DNA from 2 places in the Stenotrophomonas sp. 89682_Sma genome. Region 2 is predicted to be linked to the other one. Evidence: predicted binding sites of a transcription regulator. Region 2 holds the regulator's gene; the other holds the start of a gene.
What was found. The regulator HrcA, encoded in region 2, represses chaperone genes, less so after heat shock. The targets are predictions, from matches to a motif close to TTNGCACTCNNNNNNNNNGAGTGCNAA.
Positions count from the first base shown of each region.

Region 1: the regulator HrcA is predicted to act here: its motif matches at 4,628-4,654, upstream of ACZK29_RS19675 (co-chaperone GroES).

Region 1 is NZ_CM151147.1:4,263,071-4,270,597, forward strand. It holds gene ACZK29_RS19655 (aspartyl protease family protein) at 1-555, shown strand, start outside; gene ACZK29_RS19660 (serine hydrolase domain-containing protein) at 626-1,789, shown strand; gene ACZK29_RS19665 (DUF6445 family protein) at 1,818-2,429, opposite strand; gene groL (chaperonin GroEL) at 2,563-4,212, opposite strand; gene ACZK29_RS19675 (co-chaperone GroES) at 4,294-4,581, opposite strand; gene ACZK29_RS19680 (endonuclease) at 4,933-6,723, shown strand; gene cutA (divalent-cation tolerance protein CutA) at 6,792-7,130, shown strand; gene ACZK29_RS19690 (protein-disulfide reductase DsbD family protein) at 7,127-7,527, shown strand, end outside.
Region 2 is NZ_CM151147.1:1,808,989-1,816,515, forward strand. It holds gene ACZK29_RS08515 (SGNH/GDSL hydrolase family protein) at 1-827, opposite strand, end outside; gene ACZK29_RS08520 (LysR family transcriptional regulator) at 925-1,842, shown strand; gene recN (DNA repair protein RecN) at 1,968-3,629, opposite strand; gene hrcA (heat-inducible transcriptional repressor HrcA) at 3,745-4,809, shown strand; gene grpE (nucleotide exchange factor GrpE) at 4,873-5,388, shown strand; gene dnaK (molecular chaperone DnaK) at 5,570-7,492, shown strand.

The sequences.
Region 1 (7,527 bases), 2.3 Mb from region 2:
GACGGCCTGATCGGCAACGACCTGACCGGCCGTTGGGATACCCGCTGGGACTTCAGCCGTGGTGAGCTGGCGCTGTGGAAGCCCGGGCAGCTTGGCGTCGATGGTCGCCAGTGCCAGGCCAATGCACTGCCTGATCGGCGCGACGGCCTGGAACACTTCGCCTTCATTACCGTGAAACTGGGTGAGGCGGGAGTGGAAGCCATCGCGGTGGTCGACACCGGTGCCGCGCAGACCGTGCTCAATGCCGAAGCCGCCCGCGCACTCGGCCTGCGCATCGACGGCAGCGATGAGCGCCTGCGGGTCCGCGAAAAAGGCACGCAGGGACTGGGGGGCCAGCCGCAGGCGACGTGGTTGTACACCCTGTCCGGCATGTCCGGCACCGGTTGGCAGCACCCGGCGATGGAGGTCAGGATCAGCGAACTGTCGGTGTTCAGGTCCATCGGGCTGGAGGCTCGCCCCGCACTGATCCTCGGCGCCGACGCCATGGTCGCCAGTCAGGTGGACATCAGCGCCGGCGCCGCCCGGATCTGCCTGCGCCAGCCGGCGGTGACGTGACCCCGGCGTGCCATGACGCGGACCGCGGGCTGGCGTAGCATCGCGCCACGTCCCGCCAGGAGGTCCACGCATGCGCCGTGCTGCCCTGTTGTTGCTGACGCTGTTCCCGCTGGCCGTGCTGGCCGCACCACCCCCGGTACCCTCGCCGGCCCGCATCGATGCCGAAGTGCAGCGGCTGATGCGGGCCGCACAGGCGCGTGGCCTGGCGCTGGCGGTGATCGATGGCGGCAAGGTGGTGCACGTGGCTGCCTACGGCGAACGCAACGCCGCAGGCGAGCCGCTGCGCACCGATACGGTGATGTATGCCGCCTCGCTGACCAAGATGGCATTCGGCCATCTGGTCGCGCAGCTGGCGCAGGACCGCAGGATCGATCTGGATGCCAGCATCGCCACAGCGCTCGACAAGCCGCTGCCGGACTATCCGCCCGAAACGAAGAAGTACGCCGACTACAGCGTGCTGGCCGATGATGCACGCTGGCGCCAGCTCACCCCTCGCCTGCTGCTCAACCACGCCAGTGGCTTTGCCAACTTCGGGTTCCTCGAACCGGACGGCCGGCTGAAGTTCCACTTCGATCCGGGCAGCCGCTACGGATATTCCGGCGAAGGGTTGATCCTGCTGCAGTTCGTGATCGAGCGCGGGCGGCTGGGCGAAGATGTGGGCACGTTGATGCAGCAGCGGGTGTTCGACCGCTTCGGCATGACCCGCACCAGCATGATGTGGCGCGAGGACTTCGCCACCAACCTGGCAGACGGCTGGACCGTGGAGGGCACCGCCGAGCCGCACGATGAGCGTAGCCGCGTGCGTGCGGCCGGTTCGATGGATACCACCATCGCCGACATGGCCCGTTTCGCCGCTGGCTACGTGCGCGGCGATGGATTGTCAGCGGCGATGCGCAGGGAGCTGGTGCGGCCGCAGCTGCAGATCACCACCGCCAGCCAGTTCCCCACCCTGCAGCCGGAGCTGCCGAAGGCGCAGCAGCGCAAGGACCTGGCGGCTGGCCTGGGCGTGGTGACGTTCCGTGGCCCGCAAGGCGCGGGCTTCTACAAGGGCGGCCACGATGACGCGGTGGGCAACACGCTGGTGTGTGTGGAGCGGCAGCAGCGCTGCGTGGTGATCCTGGGCAACGATGTGCGCGCCGAAGCGACCTTCCCGGCGCTGGTGGCCTTCGTGCTGGGCGACACCGGCGTACCGTGGCGGTGGGAATACGGCGCAGGGAAGGTGTTCGTGAAGTAGATCCACGCCATGCGTGGATGGCTTCTGCTCAACGCGCCTGCTCGAAGAACATCAGGTAGACCAGCCGCCCATTCTCCGGGCGGTCGCCGAAGGCCGGGCCAGCGGTATGCCAGAACCACGGGCGCAGGAGCACCAGCCGGTTGAAACGCATCGGGATGCGCATCGTCATCTCCCACTGGCTGTCGTCGACGCTGTCGCGCTCGATGATGTCGCGGTGCATGTCGCCGCCATTGGCGTAGCCCAGCGCGGCCAGCTCGTGGGCGTTCAGCGCCATGCGCTCGGTGTTGGTGCGGCGATGGCGGAAGAATTCGGTGCCGCCTTCGCAGTGCTCCGGAGCGCTGAGGTAGAGGATGCCGGACCAGTGCGAATGATCGGTGTGCACCTTGGCGCGACCGACATCGCTGGCCAGGGTCAGCCGGAACTTGCCGTGCGACTGCAGCGGATTGACTGGCCGCAGCGGCTCGTTGACCAGCCGCGATGCGGCCTCGGACAGGCCATCCAGCTCCAGCCGTTCGAGCGAATTACGGCCGGGGAACGCGCCCTCCTGCGCCGGGTAGGTCAGGCCCAGGCCGGCCTGGCGCAGGCCGTGCGCATCGGCCGGAGAGAGGAAGTCGTCGACGACGATGAACGAGGTAGGCATGGTCGCCGAGCGTAGCGACGCGGCGCCATGGCGGCAACCGGGCAACAAAAAACCCCGCCTCGCGGCGGGGTTTTTTGTTGCATCGGGGAGACGCGCCGACCAGGGCCGGCAACGTCCGACGCGGGCATGGACCTTAGAAGTCCATGCCGCCCATCCCACCCATGCCGCCCATGCCACCGGCGCCACCCATGGCCGGCTCGTCCTTCTTCGGAGCTTCGGCAACCATGGCTTCGGTGGTGATCATCAGGCCAGCGATCGAAGCCGCGTTCTGCAGCGCCGAACGGGTCACCTTGGTCGGGTCCAGGATGCCGAACTGCAACATGTCACCGAACTCGCCCGTGGCGGCGTTGTAGCCGAAGCTGCCGGTGCCTTCCTTGACCTTGTTGATGATGACCGACGGCTCTTCACCGGCGTTGGCAACGATTTCGCGCAGCGGGGCTTCCATCGCGCGCAGGGCGATCTGGATGCCGTGGTTCTGGTCTTCGTTGGCACCCTTCAGGCCGGCCAGTGCGGTGACCGCACGGACCAGGGCAACGCCGCCGCCCGGGACCACGCCTTCTTCAACGGCTGCACGGGTGGCGTGCAGGGCGTCGTCGACGCGATCCTTCTTTTCCTTCATTTCGATTTCGGTCGAAGCGCCGACCTTGATCACGGCAACGCCGCCAGCCAGCTTGGCCACGCGTTCCTGCAGCTTCTCGCGATCGTAATCGGAGGAGGTGTCCTGGATCTGGGTCTTGATCTGGCCGACGCGTGCGTCGACGGCGGCCTTGTCACCCACGCCATCGATGATGGTGGTGTTTTCCTTGGAAACCTGCACCTTCTTGGCACGGCCGAGGTCCTTGATGGTGGCCTTTTCCAGCGACAGGCCAACTTCTTCGGAGATCACGGTGCCGCCGGTCAGCACGGCCATGTCTTCCAGCATCGCCTTGCGACGGTCGCCGAAGCCCGGAGCCTTGACGGCCACGACCTTGACGATGCCACGGATGGTGTTGACCACCAGGGTGGCCAGCGCTTCGCCTTCGACTTCTTCGGCAACGATCAGCAGCGGCTTGCCGGCCTTGGCGACGCCTTCCAGCACCGGCAGCAGGTCACGGACGTTGGAGATCTTCTTGTCGTGCAGCAGGATGAACGGGTCATCCAGGTCAGCGGTCTGCGACTGCTGGTTGTTGATGAAGTACGGGGACAGGTAGCCGCGGTCGAACTGCATGCCCTTGACCACGTCCAGCTCGTTGTCCAGGCCCGAGCCTTCCTCAACGGTGATCACACCTTCCTTGCCGACTTCCTTCATCGCGTCAGCGATGATCTGGCCGATCGACTCGTCCGAATTGGCCGAGATGGTGCCGACCTGGGCAATCGCCTTGTCGTCAGCGGTCGGCTTGGAGATGGTCTTCAGCTCGGCAACGGCGGCCACGACGGCCTTGTCGATACCACGCTTGAGGTCCATCGGGTTCATGCCGGCGGCAACAGCCTTGGCACCTTCGCGGATCAGGGCCTGGGCCAGCACGGTGGCGGTGGTGGTGCCGTCGCCCGCGTCATCGTTGGTGCGCGAAGCAACTTCCTTCACCATCTGCGCGCCCATGTTCTCGAACTTGTCAGCCAGTTCGATTTCCTTGGCGACGGAGACGCCGTCCTTGGTGATGGTCGGGGCGCCGAAGCTCTTTTCCAGCACGACGTTGCGGCCCTTCGGGCCCAGGGTGGCCTTGACGGCATTGGCGAGAACGTTGACGCCGCGCACCATGCGCGAACGGGCGTCTTCACCGAAACGAATATCCTTGGCAGCCATTGCGATTACCTCGATGTTTGCACCGGGCCGGGCCCGGCGACGAAAAGGGATGTCTTACAGAAAAGCAGGTCGCGCCGAGGCTCAGCCGATGACGGCGAGCACGTCGTCTTCGCGCAGGACCTTGTACTCGACGCCTTCGCTCTTGTACGAGCTGCCGGCGTACTGGCCGTAGATGACCTTGTCGCCGACCTTCAGCGACGGCGCACGCACGCTGCCGTTGTCCAGCGGCTTGCCCGGGCCGACGGCCACGACTTCACCCTTGGTGGACTTTTCCTTGGCCGAATCCGGAATGACGATGCCACCGGCGGAGATTTCGTCGGCTTCGATCGGCTTGACCACAACGCGGTCGTGCAGCGGCTTGATGCTCATGAGAGACCTCTTAAGTTATTGATTGGTCTGAAAAAGTCTGGCGATGTTAGCAGTCGCACCGGGCGAGTGCCAGCAACGCGCGTGAAAAAGCCCGACAAGTCGGGAGCACGACAGAGATGGAGACCTCCACAGGCCTTTCAAGGGCCGGTCCCGAAATTTTTCTCCGGACCCGGAAACATCCTTCCCTGCGTGGACGCCTGTATAGGGATGCAGTGCGGCAAGCCAAGGGGGGAACGGGTGACATTTGGTGACCAATGTCCCACTGTCAGATATCTGACGTTCATTTACGACAAAGTGTCACTGGATCGGCCTTAGGCTCGGCCGCGCATTCCCAATCACAAGGAGTAGTCGATGCGATTGCTGTCCCCGCTTGCCGCCGCCTGCCTGCTGGCCCTGGCCGCTGCGCCGGCCCAGGCCGAGGTCTTCATCAATGAACTGCACTACGACGACAGCACCGCCGCCGGTGACGTCGGCGAAGCGATCGAGGTCGTCGCCACCGCCGGAGAGGACCTGTCCGGCTATCGGCTTTACCTCTACAACGGCAGCAATCCTTCGGCTGCCGCGGTCTACGCCAACAACCCGGTCCCGGCCGGCACTGCCGCAGGCTGCGGCAGCGCGACCATCGCCGTGGTCAACTACCCGACCAACGGCATCCAGAACGGCCCGAATGACGGCATCGCCCTGGTCGATGCCAGCGGCAAGGTGGTCCAGTTCCTCAGCTACGAGGGCGCCATCACCGCCTCCGGTGGCCCTGCCGCCGGCATGACCAGCCAGAACATTCCGGTGGCCGAGACCAACAGCACGGCCCCGGGCACCTCGCTGCAGCTGACCGGCAGCGGCAGCCAGTACGCGCACTTCACCTGGGCCGAGTCGGCCAGGCAGACCTTCGGCAGCTGCAACAACGGCCAGACCTTCAGTGGTGGCGGCACCCCGGGCCCGAACACGCCGCCGTCGGTGTCCACCACCACCCCGGCACAGGGCAGCAGCACCTTCCCGGCCGCGGCCGATCTGGAAGTGGTGTTCAGCGAGACGGTGAACCTGGCCAGTGGCGCCTTCGCGCTGAGCTGCGGCACCTCCGGCAGCGTGCCGCTGACCTTCCCGGCCAGCGGCCGCAGCGTGAAGCTGTCCACCAACACCGCGCTGGTGGCCGGTGAGGCCTGCCGCTTCGATATCCGCGCCGCGCGCATCACCGACCTGCAGGGCGCGCACCCGGCCGCCGACAGCCGCATCGCCTTCACCGTGGCCAGCACCGGCGGCAATCCGGACCCGGGCAACCCGGGCGTGCCGGCCGGCTACTACTCGAAGGTGAACACCTCCAGCCCGAGCCAGCTGCGCTGCTCGCTGCACGCCACCATCAAGGGCCACACCGCCTACCCGTACAGCGGCTCGGGTACCAGCACCTGGACCATCTTGGAGATTGCCGACGAGGACCCGAACAACCCGAACCGCATTCTCGACGCGTATCGCAACCGCAGCTACGCCAAGGTGACCGATCGCGCCGGCAGCGGCAGTGGCCTGAAGTACAACCGCGAACACACCTGGCCGAACTCGCTGGGCTTTGCCAGCACCACCGGTGACAAGGGCCTGCCGTACGCGCCGTACACCGACACCCACATGCTGTACCTGACCGATGCACAGTGGAACGCCGACCGTGGCAACAAGCCGTTCGCCAAGTGCGACGCCAACTGCGGCGAGCGCGCCACCGAGGCCAACAACGGCCAGGGCGGCGGCAGCGGTGGCTATCCGGGCAATTCCAACTGGGTGCGCACGCCGGACGGCAACACCGGCACGTTCGAGGTGTGGGGCAAGCGCAAGGGCGACATGGCGCGTGCAGTGATGTACATGGCCATCCGCTACGAGGGCGGCAAGGATGCGGCGACCGGCCAGTCCGAGCCGGACCTGGAGCTGACCGACGACCGCAGCAAGATCGTCAAGACCAGCAGTTCGCCGGCCTACATGGGCCTGCTGTCCACGCTGATCGACTGGCACCTGTCCGACCCGCCGGATGATGCCGAACGTGCGCGCAATGACGTGGTCTACAGCTTCCAGGGCAACCGCAACCCGTTCATCGACCACCCCGAGTGGGCGACCCCGGGCCTGTTCACCTCGGCCAAGCCGGCGACCTGCCAGCTGGCCAACTGACCGCGCAACGCAGCGGTCCACTGCCGCCGCCGGGCCCTGACCCGGCGGCGGCCCTATACTCGACGGTCATGTCGACCGTCGATCCCGTCCTGCTGCTGTTGACCACCTGCCCGGACCGGGCCAGTGCCGAGCGCATCGCGCACGCGCTGGTCGGCGAGCGCCTGGCGGCGTGCGTGACCCGCCTCGATGGCGCGCAGTCGACCTACCGCTGGCAGGGCGAGGTGACCACCGACGCCGAGCTGCAACTGCTGGTGAAGACCACCGCAAGCCGCGTCGATGACGCGATTGCCCGGATCGTCGAACTGCATCCGTATGAACTCCCGGAGTGCATCGCGGTCGAAACCCGGGCCGGCCTGCCGGCGTATCTGGATTGGATCCGGGCACAGACCCGGGAGGACACTGATTGAAGACTCTGTTTGCGCGTGGCGCCGCCCTGTGCGCCCTGTTGTGGCTCTCGCTGCCAGCGTTCGCGCTGGATGAGAAGGACCTGCTGCCGGTGGACCAGGCGTTCGCGCTGACCGCCACCGCCCCCGAGCGCGGCCAGGTGCAACTGCAGTTCAAGATCGCCCCCGGCTACTACCTGTATCGCCACCGCACCAGCGTCAAGGCCGATCCGGCGTTCAATGCCGGCGCGCTGCAGATGCCCAAGGGCGACAAGCACCACGACGATTTCTTCGGCGAAGTCGAAACCTATCGCGAACGCCTGCAGGCCACCCTGCCCGGCACGCCGACCGATGCAGCGGGCACCATCAGCCTGGAAGTACGCTACCAGGGCTGCGCCGACGCCGGTGTCTGCTACCCGCC
Region 2 (7,527 bases):
ATGTCATTGATGCCAATCAGCACGACCACGCTGGATACGCCAGGCTGATCCAGCGCATCGCGGTGGAAGCGGGCCAGTGCGGATTCCCCCATGCCGTCGCGCAGGAGGCGGCCACCGGAGATGCCGGCATTGACTACCGCCACCCCCTGCGGAGCCAAGCGGGTGGCCAGGTGGTCGGTCCAGCGCTGGTTCCGGTCGAGGCTGGCGGTGGCGCCATCGGTGATCGAATCGCCGATCACCACCACGCTGCGTGCGCTGGCAGGGGCCTCGACCTCGATGCCGGTCAGGAACAGGCGGGCCGTGGTGGCGCTGGCCCGGTCCAGCTCGCGTGCAAGGCTCTGGTCGCCGGGGGCGATCCAGCTGGTCTGGCGGCCGTCCCAATGGAAGGTCTGCAGCGGCGTCGGCGCTGGCACGAAGACGCTGACCTGCAGCGCCTGGCCATCCTGTACAGCCAGCAACAGCGGGTCGCTCAGCCGTTCCTGGCCGGGGCCGATCAGCACCTCGGGCCGGCCATCGAAGCGGAGCTGTTGCGGCGTCGCACCGGCCTGCGGGGCGACGCTGGCACCGCCGATCCGCAGCGGCTGGGTGCCATAGGCATTGCTCAGCCGCACCCGTAGGCGCGGGCCGCCCAGGCTGATACGCGCGGTCTGGCGGAAGGTCTGGTCGTGCAGCGACGCCGGTATCAATGACGGGAACAGGAAGTCCGCTCCCCAGGCCGGTTGCGGGCTGGCCTGCCAGCTGGCCACCCAGTGCGGGGCAGGGGCGGCGCTGGCGGTGCTGGACAGGCCGATCAATGCGGTGGCGACGAGCTGGCTGAAGCGATTCATCGGGCAATCCCGGGTGGAGGGAAGGCCATGGTGATTCCGCACTCATCTGTGAACTAGACTGCGCATGGACAATCATCTGTGAACTGGATTCATTGCCATGGCGCGCTCCGACATCAACCGATCCGGCGAACTGGAAGTGTTCGTGCGGGTGATCGAGACCGGGGGCTTTTCCGCGGCCGCCCGAACGTTGGAGATGACCCCGTCGGCGGTCAGCAAGCTGGTGGCGAGGCTGGAACAACGGCTGGGGACGCGCCTGCTGCAGCGTTCCACGCGCCAGCTGCAGCTGACTCCCGAGGGCTGCGCGTTCTACGAGCGCGGCCTGCGCGTGCTGGCTGACCTGGACGAGGCCGAGCGCTGTGCCAGTGCTCACGCCGAGCCGCGTGGACGCCTGCGGGTCAATTCCAACGTGCCGTTCGGCCAGCATTTCCTGTTGCCGCTGCTGCCGGTGTTCCTGCAGCGCAACCCGCAGGTAGGCGTGGACCTGACCCTCAACGACGAGGTGATCGATCTGCTGGAGCAGCGCACCGACGTGGCGGTGCGGGCCGGTCCGCTGAAGAGCTCCAGCCTGGTCGCGCGGCGGCTGGGCGCGACGCGGATGATGATCGTGGCTGCACCGGCCTACGCGCAGCGGCACGGGCTGCCACGCACTGCCGAGGAGCTGCAGTCGCACAACCGGCTGGATATCGGCCATGCGCGCGCGATGCAGGGCTGGCCGTTGTTGCAGGACGGGCGCGAACGCATGCTGCTGCCCAGTGGCAACGCGCGCGCCAGCAACGGCGATGCGCTGCGCCAGCTGGTGCTGGGTGGTCTGGGCATGGCGCGGCTGGCAGCGTTCCAGGTGCAGGCCGACATCGCTGCCGGACGCCTGCTGCCGGTGCTGGAGGAAGCCAATCCCGGTGACCTGGAAGAGGTGCACGCGGTGTTCCTGGGGCAGGGCGGCTACCTGCCGCTGCGGGTGCGCGCGTTTCTTGATTTCCTGGTGGAGAACGTCGACCTGGCGCAGCCACGGCGGTAGTGCCGGCCGCTGGCCGGCAACCTCACGATCTTCGCCCACCCGCATCGGGGGACCGGCCAGCGGCCGGCACTACCGTGCGGGTGGGTTGTAGATCCACGCCATGCGTGGATAACCGCGAACAGGCCTCAGGCCTGCAGCAGCTTGCGCGCAGCGGCGCGCGCTTCCTTGCTCACTTCCACGCCGCCGAGCATGCGTGCCAGCTCTTCCTCGCGTGCCTTGCTGTCCAGCTTTTCCACTGCGCTCTGGGTCATGCCTTCCACTGGCGCCTTGCTGACCCGGTAATGCGCGTGGCCCTTGGAGGCGACCTGCGGCAGGTGGGTCACGCACAGCACCTGGCGCTTCTCGCCGAGGGCGCGCAGCTTCTGGCCAACGATGTCGGCCACCGCGCCGCCGATGCCGGAGTCGACCTCGTCGAACACCATGGTCGGCACCGCATCCAGGTCCAGCGCGGCGACTTCGATGGCCAGCGAGATACGCGACAGTTCGCCGCCCGAGGCGACCTTGCGCAGGGCGCGCGGCGGTTGGCCGGCATTGGCCGCGACCAGGAATTCCACGCGCTCGGCACCCTGCGGATCGGGCTTGCCGGCATCCTGCGGCTCCAGCTCGATCAGGAACTGGCCACCGCCCATGCCGAGCTCGGCGATGATGCCGGTGGTGGTAGCCGACAGCTCGGCGGCGGCATTGCGGCGGCTGGCGGTCAGCACCTCGGCCTGCACGCGCCAGGTGGCGGCGGCCTTGTCGATCTCGCCGGCCAACCGCTGCAGGCGCTCGTCGGCACCGCGCAGCTGTTCCACTTCGGCATGCATGCGCTCGCGCTGCGCGCCCAGCTCATCCATCGGCACGCGGTGCTTGCGGGCCAGGTCGTGCAGGCGGCCGAGGCGGCGCTCGTTCTCTTCGAACTGCTCCGGGTCGGCGTCGAGGTCGTCGTGCACCCGGTCCAGCAGCGACAGGGCTTCGTGCAGCTGGATCGAGGCGTTCTCGATCAGGCTGTCCACCTCGCCCAGGCGCGGGTCGTGTTCGATCAGGCGTGACAGTTCGTGGCGCACCTGCTGCAGCAGGTCCAGTGCGGAACTGCCGTCGTCGCCGTTGAGCTGGTTGCTGGCCGCCTGGCAGGCGCTCAGCAGGGCGCTGGCGTGGGCCTGGCGGCGGTGGCTGGCGCCGAGTGCGGCGATCGACTCCGGCTCCAGGTCTTCACGGTCCAGCTCGCGCAACTGGTGCTCCAGGAAGCCGATCCGGTCACTGACGTCGCCCTGTTGCGACAGCGCCAGCGATTCATCCACCAGTGCCTGCCAGGCCGCGGCGGCGCGGCGCACCTGGCGGCGTTCGTTTTCGTTGCGTGCATAGGCGTCGAGCAGGGCCAGCTGCGACGGGCGCGTCAGCAGGGCCTGCTGTTCGTGCTGCCCGTGGATCTCCACCAGCAGCGAGGCCAGGTCGCCCAGCTGCGCCAGGGTCACCGGGCGGCCATTGATCCAGGCCCGCGAACCGCCATCGGCGCGGATCACCCGGCGCAGCTGGCACTGTTCCTCATCGTCCAGCTCGTTGTCGGCCAGCCACTGGCGCGCGGCCTGCAGCTGCTCCAGCGCGAACTCGGCCGAAAGCTCGGCGCGGGCGGCGCCATGGCGGACCACGCCGCTGTCGGCGCGCAGGCCGGAGAGGAAGCCCAGGGCGTCGACCATCAGCGACTTGCCGGCGCCGGTCTCGCCTGAAACCACGGTCATGCCTGGCCCGAACTCCAGTTCGGTGGCGCGGACGACGGCGAAATCCTTGATCGAAAGATGTCTGAGCATGGGTAAGGGGGTATCAGCAGCCGCGCAACGCTAGCACGCGGGCGAGGGAGGTCCAATGACTTGCCAAGGTGATGCGCCGCCATTATCTAGTGTCCGTGTCTCACAGGTTGATTCCATGCACGGTTCTCCCGACCAGCTTGCCCCGCGTGCGCGCCATCTGCTGCGCACGCTGATCGCGCGTTACATCCAGGACGGTGAGCCGGTCGGCTCGCAGACGCTGGCGCGCGTGGCCGGCCTGGAGGTCAGCCCGGCCACCATCCGCAACATCCTCGGCGACCTCGAGGACCTGGGGCTGCTGGCCTCGCCGCATACCTCGGCCGGGCGCGTCCCGACGGCGCATGGCTACCGGGTGTTCGTCGACAGCCTGCTGCAGATGCAGCCGCCGGGCGAGGGCGAGCTGGCCCGGTTGCGCCAGGAGCTGGCCGGCGGCGGCAGCACCCAGGCCCTGCTCGGCAGCGCTTCGGAGCTGCTGTCGGCGATGAGCCACTTCGTCGGCGTGGTCAGCGCGCCGCGACGCGAGCAGTTCGCCTTCCGCCAGATCGATTTCGTGGCGCTGGACGGGCGCCGGGTGCTGGCGATCCTGGTGTTCGCCGACAACGAGGTGCAGAACCGGGTCATCGAGACCCGCCAGGAGTTCGCGCCGGGCCAGCTGGAGCAGGTCGCCAACTACCTCAATGCCCATTTCGCCGGCCTGCCGATGGCCGAGATCCGCACCCGCCTGTTGCTGGAGCTCCGCGACGCCCGCTCCGAGCTGGAACAGCTGCTGGCGCACAGCATCGAACTGGCCGAGCAGGCCCTGCAGCCGGCTGCCGACGACATGCTGGTGGCGGGCCAGACCCGCTTGATGGGGGTGCAGGACCTGTCCGACCTGGAGCGCCTGCGCGAGCTGTTCGAGCTGTTCTCCAGCAAGCGCGAGATCCTGCAGCTGCTGGAGCGGACCATCCAGGCGCCCGGCGTGCGCATCTTCATCGGCGAGGAGACCGGGATGATGCCGCTGCAGGGGGTCTCGCTGGTCACCGCCCCGTACACCGCCAACGGCCAGGTGCTGGGCGTGCTGGGCGTGATCGGCCCCAAGCGGATGGCCTACGACCGTGTGATCCCGCTGGTCCAGGCCACCGCCGATGTGCTCGGCGCGGCCTTTTCGCCGGCCGGCCGCACGCCAGGAACATCCGACGCTTGAAACGCAGCATCCCGCCCACACTAGGGTGGGTGGAGGCGGAGATTGACCGCCAGGGACCCAGACATGAACCACGAACATCCAGATATCGAATCCCAGCAGAGTGCCGCTGATGCGGCTGCCGCCGCCGGCGTCAACGACGAAGTGGAGCGCCTGCGCGCCGAAGTCGAGCAGGTCAAGGCCGATGCGCTGCGTGAGCGCGCCGACCTGGAGAACCAGCGCAAGCGCGTGGCCCGTGACATCGAGCAGGCCCGCAAGTTCGCCAACGAGAAGCTGCTGGGCGAGCTGCTGCCGGTGTTCGACAGCCTGGATGCCGGCCTGAAGGCCGCCGGCGACGACCCGCACCCGCTGCGCGAGGGCCTGGAGCTGACCTACAAGCAGCTGCTGAAGGTGGCCGCCGACAACGGCCTGGTGCTGCTGGACCCGATCGGCCAGCCGTTCAACCCGGAACACCACCAGGCCATCAGCCAGGTGCCGACCCCGGGCGCAGCCCCGGGCAGCGTGGTCACCGTGTTCCAGAAGGGCTACCTGCTCAACGAGCGCCTGCTGCGGCCGGCGCTGGTGGTGGTGGCCGCCGACTGACCCTGCGGGGCCGGGAGGCGGGAATGACCCGCGACCCGGCCCAACGCTGAACGCGCCGGACGACCGGAAACACAGCGTTCGGGAGATGGCTTGAATGTTCCACGAGCCTCCCCCACATCGTATTCATCCACCGGCCGAGAGGCCGGACTGACACCAACAAGCATCCTCAGGAGTCTCCCCCATGGGCAAGATCATTGGTATCGACCTCGGCACCACCAACTCGTGCGTGGCGATCATGGACGGCGGCAAGGCCCGCGTCATCGAGAATTCGGAAGGCGATCGCACCACCCCGTCGATCGTCGCCTACACCAAGGACGGCGAAGTCCTGGTCGGCGCCTCGGCCAAGCGCCAGGCCGTGACCAACCCGAAGAACACCTTCTACGCGGTGAAGCGCCTGATCGGCCGCAAGTTCACCGACGCCGAAGTGCAGAAGGACATCGCCCACGTCCCTTACAGCATTCTGGCCCATGACAATGGCGACGCCTGGGTGGCCACCAGCGACGGCAAGAAGATGGCCCCGCAGGAAATCTCGGCCAAGGTGCTGGAAAAGATGAAGAAGACCGCCGAGGACTTCCTCGGTGAGAAGGTCACCGAAGCGGTCATCACCGTGCCGGCCTACTTCAACGACAGCCAGCGCCAGGCGACCAAGGACGCCGGTCGCATCGCCGGCCTGGACGTCAAGCGCATCATCAACGAGCCGACTGCGGCTGCGCTGGCCTATGGCCTGGACAAGGGCGACAACAAGGATCGCAAGATCGTGGTGTACGACCTGGGCGGCGGCACCTTCGACGTCTCGGTGATCGAGATCGCCAACGTCGACGGCGAGAAGCAGTTCGAAGTGCTGGCCACCAACGGCGACACCTTCCTGGGCGGCGAAGACTTCGACAACCGCGTCATCGAGTACCTGGTTGAAGAGTTCAACAAGGACCAGGGCATCGACCTGCGCAAGGATCCGCTGGCCCTGCAGCGCCTGAAGGATGCTGCCGAGCGCGCCAAGATCGAGCTGTCCAGCGCCCAGCAGACCGAAGTGAACCTGCCGTACGTCACCGCTGACGCGTCGGGTCCGAAGCACCTGAACATCAAGCTGACCCGCGCCAAGCTGGAAGCGCTGGTGGACGACCTGATCAAGAAGTCGATCGAGCCGTGCCGCGTCGCCCTGAACGATGCCGGCCTGCGTTCGAGCGACATTAGCGAAGTGATCCTGGTCGGTGGCCAGACCCGCATGCCAAAGGTGCAGCAGGCGGTGACCGAGTTCTTCGGCAAGGAACCGCGCAAGGACGTCAACCCGGACGAAGCCGTGGCACTGGGTGCTGCGATCCAGGGCGGCGTGCTCGGCGGCGACGTCAAGGACGTGCTGCTGCTGGACGTGACCCCGCTGTCGCTGGGCATCGAGACCATGGGCGGCGTGTTCACCAAGATCATCGAGAAGAACACCACCATTCCGACCAAGGCCTCGCAGGTGTTCTCCACCGCCGAGGACAACCAGTCGGCCGTGACCGTGCACGTGCTGCAGGGTGAGCGCGAACAGGCCCGCTTCAACAAGTCGCTGGCCAAGTTCGACCTGTCCGGCATCGAGCCGGCCCCGCGTGGCCTGCCGCAAGTGGAAGTGTCCTTCGACATCGACGCCAACGGCATCCTGCACGTGTCGGCCAAGGACAAGAAGACCAACAAGGAACAGAAGGTCGAGATCAAGGCCGGTTCGGGCCTGTCCGAGGAAGAGATCGCACGCATGGTCGCCGACGCGGAAGCCAACCGCGAAGAAGACAAGAAGTTCCAGGAGCTGGTGCAGGCCCGCAACCAGGCCGACGCCCTGATCCACGGCACCCGCAGCGCCATCACCGAGCACGGCAGCAAGGTCGGCGGCGATGTCATCGGCAAGGTCGAGGCCGCGCTGGCCGACCTGGAAACCGCGATGAAGGGTGACGACAAGGCACAGATCGAAGCCAAGTCGAAGGCGCTGGAAGAGGCTGGCCAGGCGCTGTTCGCCGCTGCTTCGGCCGACCAGGGCGGTGCCCCGGGTGCCGACGCCGGCAATGCCGGCAAGGCGCAGGACGACGTGGTCGACGCCGAGTTCACCGAAGTCAAGGACGACAAGAAGTCCTGATCCGGACCGACGCGGGACGCTGGCCACCAGCGTCC